Regions from separate parts of the Photobacterium makurazakiensis genome, predicted to be linked through region 2. Evidence: riboswitches for the same ligand, from Rfam matches in the RefSeq annotation. Region 2 holds a riboswitch; the other holds the start of a gene.

The links. A riboswitch is a leader RNA that binds a small molecule or an ion and turns the genes downstream of it on or off. The one in region 2 is predicted to bind thiamine pyrophosphate.
Region 1: linked by a shared signal. The riboswitch ahead of thiD (bifunctional hydroxymethylpyrimidine kinase/phosphomethylpyrimidine kinase) and the one ahead of thiC (phosphomethylpyrimidine synthase ThiC) in region 2 are both predicted to bind thiamine pyrophosphate.

What each region holds. Positions count from the first base shown of each region.
Region 1 covers NZ_JAKJSJ010000034.1:43,370-47,902, forward strand. Annotated here, with positions in the region: gene L4D09_RS16045 (ABC transporter substrate-binding protein) at 1-661, opposite strand, end outside; partial or broken gene L4D09_RS16050 (ABC transporter permease) at 717-1,430, opposite strand; gene L4D09_RS16055 (ABC transporter ATP-binding protein) at 1,561-2,337, opposite strand; gene thiD (bifunctional hydroxymethylpyrimidine kinase/phosphomethylpyrimidine kinase) at 2,355-3,188, opposite strand; TPP riboswitch at 3,259-3,354, opposite strand; gene L4D09_RS16065 (PhnA domain-containing protein) at 3,551-4,123, opposite strand; gene L4D09_RS16070 (hypothetical protein) at 4,378-4,533, shown strand, end outside.
Region 2 covers NZ_JAKJSJ010000013.1:1,359-5,891, reverse strand. Annotated here, with positions in the region: gene L4D09_RS05540 (thiamine phosphate synthase) at 1-930, opposite strand, end outside; gene thiC (phosphomethylpyrimidine synthase ThiC) at 930-2,852, opposite strand; TPP riboswitch at 2,970-3,067, opposite strand; gene L4D09_RS05530 (voltage-gated chloride channel family protein) at 3,179-4,533, opposite strand, start outside.

The DNA.
Region 1 (4,533 bases), on a different contig from region 2:
GCTTGTTTTTATTCGCAACGAAGATTAGTTCATCATATGGCGGTACACCGTGCTCTTCAGGGTAGAACGCCGTTGATTCGTAGCCTTCGATTGCAAGCTGATTGAGTTCAAAGTTACGTAATCCACCCCAGATGGCATCGACTTTCCCCGATGCTAATGATGATGATAATGCCCAACCAACATTAATGATTTTCACGCTGTCCATTGATACGCCTTCAGAACGAAGCATTGTACCGATGGTTGCATCTTCACTTCCGCCAATGGCGACGCCAATATTCTTACCTTCTAAATCTTTTAGGCTCTTGATGCCAGACTTATTCAGTACTGTTAGTGCGTTTAAAGGCCCTGCAATAAGTGTTGCTGAACGAACAACAGGTAATTTTGCTGCGGTACTCGAAATGAGCGTACTTTGGTAAGAAACAGCCAAATCGATTTTGCCAGCAGCTACCAGTTTGTCTGGCACACTTGGGTCGGCTGGTTCTTGAATTTCAATCTCTAACCCTTGATCGGCAAATAAACCGTTCTGTTGGGCAATAATGATTGGGCCATGGTTTGGATTCACAAACCAGTCGAGCATTAGCGTTACTTTTTCAGCAGCGACGTTAAATGAGGCAACGGTTAAACCGAGTGCGGTAATAACGCGAATTATTGGGGTCTTCATTCACTATTCCTTTTGATTAAGCAATGTTGTGTTTTTATTTACTGTTTTTGTCATGTTATTTGTCTTGCCACGGTATGGCCTTTCTTAGTATTAAATCAGCAGCAAAATACAAACTGATAGAAAAGAAAGCCAAAATGAATAATGCGGCAAACATTTCGTCAACAAACATGCGCGCGTTAGCTTGTAACATCAGATAACCCAAGCCTTCACTCGAGCCAACCCACTCACCAACAACGGCACCGATAGGGGCGACGACGACAGCAACGCGAATACCGGAAGCTAAAGCAGGTAAAGCGGCTGGTAAGCGTATACGCCATAATAATTGCCAGCGTGTGGCACCCATGGTTTTGGCTAAATCTAGGTAGCCAGTAGGAGTGTTACGTAAACCGTCGTAGCAACACGTTGTGACGGGGAAAAATATGATCATTGCTGCCATGACAATTTTTGACGCCATGCCATACCCTAGCCATAGCATGAGTATTGGGGCAATAGCAAAGACAGGTATTGCTTGACTGGTAATCAATATGGGTAGCAGCCAGCGGCGAAGCGGAGCAAAGAGCAACATCTGTAAGGCAAAAAACAATCCTAAAAAGAGACCCAAGAATAAACCTAAGATAACTTCAGTACCGGTTACTAATGTGTGTTGCCAAAGGATATCAAACCGCTCAACCAGTTTCGTTAATACGGCAACAGGGCCGGGTAATATAAAAGGGGGTAATTCAAAAAGAATAACGATGGCATGCCATAAACCAAAAATCACACATACGCTCACCGTAATGCGTAAAAGGTGCTGAGACCAATGGTTAACTTCCTTTAAACCTGTATTTGCCGTGTGTTGCTGCTGCGTTAACAAAGGAGATGCTACCGTTGAATCATCTTGGATATTCTGTGTTGATTGATTACCCATAATCACGCTCCAATTGGTTGATAATCGTCTGCTGGTGGCTAGCGAGTTCAGCGGTAAACTGGCGTGGAGGTAACGAGCTTGGAACACCTAATGGTACGAGTGAGGCAGGGCTTCCAGACATAATATGGATATTATGACCAAGACGGAGAGCTTCTTGTGGATCATGAGTGATTAATAAAACAGTTCTGTCTTGCAGTAACTCAGCAGAGAGCGTTTGCAGCTTATAGCGTGTTACAGCATCAAGGGCTGAAAATGGTTCATCCATTAACACCAGTGGCTTATCTTGCATAAGTGTACGTGCAAGTGCTACACGCTGACGCATACCGCCAGAGAGTTGATCCGGGGTCGCTTTTGCGTAATCTTTTAGCCCTACAGCGTCAAGTAATGCTGTTGCGCGAGACATATCTGCGGGATGTTTGTTCCCAAAGCGGGTACTTAAGCAAACATTGTCAATAACGTTGAGCCATGGCAAAAGTAAATCTTGTTGTGCCATGTAAGCCACATTACCTAATAAGGGAGTGTTATTAGATGTCTTGAGTTCACCTTGCCATTCCACTTTATCCTCAAGCAACCCAGCAAGGTGACGAAGTAAGGTTGTTTTACCACACCCACTTTTTCCAAGTAGGCAAGTCCATTTACCAGCAGGCAGCTCTAAGCTGAGTGCAGAAAATAATGGCTCGGCAGCATCTTTATAACGGAGGGTTGCCTTTTTTAAGGCAACACCGATATTGCTAGCGAGTCCTGTTGTATTGATTACAGGTTCAGGCATCGTCATCACTGTTTTATTTATTCAGGCTTGAAATGACCAGCAAAGAAATGGTGAACAGGGCCGTGGCCTGAACCGATTTCTAGCTCGTCAGCGTGTGTGATCGCTTGCGTAATGTATGATTTAGCATGTTTCACTGAATCAACCAGCGAGTATTCTTGGGCAAGGAATGATGCGGTAGCTGCTGAAAGAGTACAGCCTGTACCGTGTGTATTACGTGTATTAATACGTAGCGTAGACATTCGAATAACATCGTTGCTTAGGATGAGTAGGTCAGTACTATTTTCATCTTGTTCCAGATGACCACCTTTCAGTAACGTTGATTTAGCCCCGAGACTACGCAGTCCGTCAATCATTGCAGACATGTCTTGCTCTGTTTCTGGAAGCGTAGTGCCAAGTAAAGCAGCGGCTTCAGGCAGGTTCGGTGTTATAACATCGGCAAGTGGAAGCAACTCTGTTTTGAGGGTTTCTATTGCTTCTTGCTCGAGCAGAAGATCACCACTCGTTGCGACCATGACGGGGTCGATAACAAGGTGCTTTGGCTGATATTGGCGAAGTTTACTGGCAACTGCACGTATAATATTTGCATCGCTTAACATGCCGATTTTGACTGATTTAACGTCGAGATCAGAAAAAACTGCATCAAGCTGCTGTTCTACAAAAGTGGGGTCAATACCGAAGATGCCGGTGACGCCTTGGGTGTTTTGTGCTGTTAAAGCAGTAATAACAGAGCAGGCATAGCCACCTGTTGCTGAAATCGCTTTAATGTCAGCTTGAATACCGGCACCACCACCGCTGTCAGAGCCAGCAATAGTCAATGTGATTGGTGTTTTTGATGGTTTGGCGTTGCCCATAACTACCCCTAAATGAATAAAGCGGAGGGTAGCAGGTGTCAATATTGGACTCTGAATACAGAGTAGTGATGAGACACGTGTGCTAGTTCCCTACGCCATTGCTAAATGGATCAGGTTCAACGGGTCCCACAACGTGGTCTCAGCCTAAGCTCCCCGACTAACGAAACATTAATTAATTGATATAACGCGTTATTGTAACCACGTTTAGAAACAATGAGCAAATAAGATTAACATTATTGTCTGCCAGGTAGCGTATTTAGCTATAGGTAGAATAAAAAGTGGGCAGCATAAATGCCGCCCATTTTCCCACGTTAGCCAAATTTCAAATATCGGAAGGGTAAATGTTAGATGGCTAAGGCTAATTACATTTTTTTACAGTAAGCTGCGATAATAACCATGTTAGTACCTGCCGCTTTACCTGTTACATGCAGTGGGTTGTCAGTTAAACGGATACCACGAACCGCTGTACCTTGTTTAACAACAAGGCTTGAGCCTTTAACAGGAAGATCTTTGATGATAGTAACGTTATCACCAGATTGTAGGGCTGTACCGTTAACATCTAGCGTTTTAATTGCATCAAGCTCGGCAAGAGCAATACCTTTTTCAGCCCACTCAACCATATCTTCTTCCATGTACATCATATCTAGAAGATCTTGAGCCCATGTTTCAGCTGAAAGGCGCTTAAGCATACGGTAAGCCATAACTTGAACTGCAGGTTCTTGGCTCCACATGCTGTCGTTTAGGCAACGCCAGTGGTTTTGATCCAATGTTTCTGCATCTTCGATTTCTGTACGGCAAGTACCACATACCATTACACAACTACCAGCGGTTGTATCAGGAGAGGCTGGTACTTCATAAACGCTTAGGTTGTCAGCAGATGCACAAAGTTCACATTTCTCGCCAGAACGCTGTTTAACAATATTTTCAATACTCATAAGGGTGTCCGTAGATGTGTAATGGTGGGTGTATACCATACAGGTAACTGTTCTGTTTATTATTATGACAGCAAATAAATAGAAGGGAAGGAATCACGGTTAAGATCACAGGAAATTGCAAAATAAAGGGTAAAAAACGAACGGGTGAATTAATCAATGTTAAAAATGTGACTTTTTAGTATGGGGGTTGCATTGTTTTGTGGCTAAACTGTAAGTGTTTGACTCTAAAGTAATGGTTATTAATAGGGACGGTTATGAAAAAAGGAATTATTTTACTGACAGTGTTAGCGCTCTTGGGTTGCGATGAAGATGATGTGAAAAATACTCTGACAGGAAAAGCTGAAGTATTTGCTGTAGTTAGCGCTGAAGTTGAAAGTGTCGATGGATACCGAAGTGTTGAAGACCTAGAA
Region 2 (4,533 bases):
GGCAAATTCAATGGCTCGAAGGATTTCGTAATAGCCATGGGTGGATAAACCAAGGCGCAAACCAGCTTGCTGGATTGCAGCCAGATCAGCGGTTTCCAAGTCCTCCTGCCCCAAGTGCACCCCATAAGCCTGATGCTCAATGGCGAGTTGCCAATAGTCATTAACAAATACCTGCGCCTGATGTGCATTACCTGCTGCAATAATTCTTTCTACCTGCGCAGGCAATGACGGCTCTGAAGGATCTTTTATCCGTAGCTGAGTGGTTTTCACTCCCAGCTCTAGCACTTTCTCTACCCACTCAGCGGTATCGACAACCGGATACAAGGCCAATTTCTGCGGATCTGTTTTCGCAAATGAGGTAACAGGCACCTCTGTGCTTACCCAACCAAGTGCATCCACCTCGGGGTGGTTAGCCGTTAAAGGACGAGGAAACAACTCACGTCCCATTGGCCAAGCCGCACTAGCATGGCTTCGGGCATATGCTCGCGCTAATGTAACCGCATCTTCTAATGGGTAATCTAATGCTAAAGCAGTTAGCAACATCGCACGTTGCGGCTCACTCGCACCAGCATCGTGGCAGTACACTGCCCGCGCCTCACCATTGTGATGCCAAATATCCACACAGCCACGCTCTGTGGGCAAGCTACAGATGATCAGCTTAGGCTGAGCAGCAACCGCTTGTTGCAGCTCAGACACACTCGGGTAAGGCGTAACCCATTGGTCACGCACTGTATACCCATCACTCGTTAGGCATTGCTCATTAAAAGCAATGCCTAATGGTCGCTGATCAACATGCATGTCTACCACTGCCGACTCACTACTTCCCACACGAACGGGTTCGCCTAACTGATATTGTTCAGCCACCGCCAATAGAGGCTCAATATGCATTAATAGCGGGGTCAGGTGATCGGGTAAACACAAAGTGCTCATTAGTTTTCCTCTTGCATAGGATGGTAGAGTTCACTGCCTCTCGAGCGGAATTCATCCGATTTCTGCTGCATCCCCTCTAGCGGATCGTCCAGTAGCTGAATAGCCAAGTCACCGTCTTGTTCAAGGCCATGAGCATATTCGCGAACTTCCTGTGAGATTTTCATCGAGCAGAATTTAGGGCCACACATAGAACAAAAATGCGCAACTTTTCCAGATTCTTGAGGTAGTGTCTCGTCGTGATAGGCCCTTGCTGTAACAGGGTCTAAAGCTAGGTTAAATTGATCTTCCCAGCGGAATTCAAAGCGCGCTTTTGAAAGCGCATTATCTCGGACTTGGGCGCCGGGGTGGCCTTTCGCCAAATCTGCCGCATGTGCACACAGTTTGTAGGTGATCAGTCCTACTTTTACATCATCTTTATTCGGTAAGCCTAAGTGCTCTTTCGGCGTGACATAGCAGAGCATGGCACAGCCATACCAACCAATCATCGCAGCACCAATACCAGAAGTAATGTGATCATAACCTGGTGCGATATCAGTGGTGAGTGGGCCAAGCGTATAAAAAGGGGCTTCATGGCAGTGCTTTAGTTGCTCTTCCATATTTTCTTTGATCATATGCATAGGCACATGACCAGGACCTTCAATCATCACCTGTACATCGTATTCCCATGCAACCTTCGTTAACTCACCCAGTGTACGAAGCTCACTGAACTGCGCTTCATCGTTGGCATCAGCAACTGAGCCAGGGCGCAAACCGTCCCCTAAAGATAGGGCGATATCGTATTGGGCACATATTTCGCAGATCTCACGAAAATGCTGGTACAAAAAGCTTTCTTGGTGATGCGCCAGACACCACTTCGCCATAATCGAGCCGCCACGGGAGACAATGCCAGTTACCCGTTTAGCCGTCATTGGTACATAACGAAGTAGTACACCGGCATGAATGGTGAAGTAATCAACGCCTTGCTCAGCTTGCTCGAGTAAGGTGTCCCTGAAAACCTCCCAATTGAGGTTTTCAGCAATACCGTTCACTTTCTCGAGCGCTTGGTACATAGGTACTGTACCAATCGGTACCGGACTGTTACGGATGATCCACTCACGGGTCTCGTGAATATTGCGTCCCGTCGATAGATCCATCACCGTGTCGCCACCCCAGCGGGTTGACCACACTAATTTTTCAACCTCTTCTTCAATCGAAGAGCTCACCGATGAGTTACCAATGTTGGCATTTACTTTCACCAGAAAGTTACGCCCGATAATCATGGGTTCTGACTCGGGGTGATTGATGTTCGATGGAATAATGGCACGCCCTTCTGCGACTTCTTGACGTACAAAATCTGGGGTAATATCTCGGGGTAAATTAGCACCAAGGGGCATGCCAGGATGTTGCTGGTTCAGTACTTCGTCACGGTATTTCGCTCGTCCCATATTTTCACGGATCGCGATAAATTCCATTTCAGGAGTAATGACCCCTTTTCGAGCATAATGAAGCTGAGTAACATTGGAGCCAGTAACAGCACGACGTACACGAGAACGCTCACCAAAACGTAATTCATCCAGTGTATCGTCAGCTAGCCGCTCTTTTGAATAAGCGGAGCTAAGATCATCCAATAGCTCAGTATCACCTCGTTCGGCTATCCAGCTTTCACGTAATTTAGGTAAACCACTGTAGATATCTATTTGATGTTCAGGATCAGTATAATAACCAGAGGTGTCATAGACTCGGACTGGTTCATTCGGCTCAAAAGCAGGCTCATCTTTTGTTCCACCGACCAAACTATCGGCTAGCGTAATTTCACGCATAGGCACCCGAATATCATTTCGGCTACCTGTAACATAAACCTTTTGAGAGTTAGGGTACGGTTGGGCAGTTAGTGACTCTATAAATTGTTTAGCTTCCAGTCTCGCTTGTTTGCGATTCGTCATAGCAATTTCCTATCATTCCATAGTAGGGAAGTTGCTTGGCGGATTGGTGCTTAAACAAGAGGCTACATGTAGGAATGTAGCATCATCTGGAACTGCAGCTGCGAATACAGCATTATCAGAAGATTTTCTCTTGTTCCCTTCGCAGGTATTAGCCTGATCAGGTTCTACGGATCCCGCAATGCGGTCTCAGCCAATTGGCACTCCGACAAGTTGAAAGGTCAGTATATGTAATCGATTAATACCCGGCAAGTGAACGAAACATAAAACTGATACTTTGTTAACAAAAATCGCATTTATTTTGACAGCCTTGATGATAAGGCTAAGCACTATTTATATTTTTTTACTAAGCTTTTCAGCAAAGATGAGTGCGTCTCACGGAGTTCACCAAGTTTATGAGTGATCTTAGGAGCCCCGTCTAAATCAAATAGCTTCGGTACCGCAACGCGCTGTGATGAATAGATACCCGTATGGCCGCTGAAGTAATAAGCCGTATAACAAGCAATCGCAAAATACAGCATATGATCAGCTCCAAACAGCTCAACCCCCATGATAGTACATGCAAGCGGTGTATTGGTTGCGGCGGCAAATACCGCGAGAAAGCCTAAAGCGGCGAACAGATCAACTGGTGCCCCCAATACCCACGCTAATGTATTACCTAGCGTAGCCCCCACAAAGAACAATGGTGTGACTTCTCCACCTTTAAAGCCAGCAGCCAGCGTCACTGCAGTGAGTATTAACTTCAGCAACCAGCTATACCACTCAGCCCCACCGTCCTGAAAGGCGCTGAGTATGCTGACACCACCCTCACGGCTTGAATACACACCAAGGCCAATATAATCATAATTGCCAATAAGCTGTACTGATGCAATCACGATGCATCCCCCAACAACAACAATTAGGTATGGATTCTTCAATGTTGCTTTGAATATGTCTTTAAAGGCATGGGTTAACTCACCAAACAAATAACCAGCAAGGCCAAAAGCGACTGCTGCCAATACAATCTTTCCCACCAAAAATAAATCTACTTTCACAGCATGTTCAAAAATAGTAATGGTTTCGAGAAAATCAATTCGGTAGTGAGTATGGTGTACCCCCCAAGCGGTACAAACAACATCAGCCAAAATAGCAGCAAAGAGTGCAGGAATAATTGCGTCATAACGCAAACGGCCAATAGCGAGTACTTCGAGAGCAAAAATGGCCCCTGTGAGCGGTGTTCCGAATACAGCACCAAATCCAGCGGCAACCCCAGCAATCAGCATCAATCGAGTATCAGCTTCATTCAGCTTAAATTTTCGCGCTAACCAATGAGTCGATGCCCCGCCGATCTGAACGGCAGTTCCTTCACGCCCTGCAGAGCCTCCGAATAAATGGGTTATCACAGTGGTGAGCAGTACCAACGGCCCCATACGAGCAGGAATGCCTGCACCTGGTTTATGAATTTCATCCATAATCAGGTTATTACCACCTTCTGAATTTTTCCCAAGGTTGCGGTAGCAATAAACAATGATGATACCAGCCAGCGGTAAGAAATAGATTAACCAAGGGTTATCAATACGAGTGCTTGTCGCTAAGCTAAGGATCCATAGGAAAAAAGCATTGAATGAACCGACAAGAACAGCAACAGGAATGATAAGCAGTGTCCAACGCAAAATTTGGACGAATATTTTAGGGTTTGTACTTA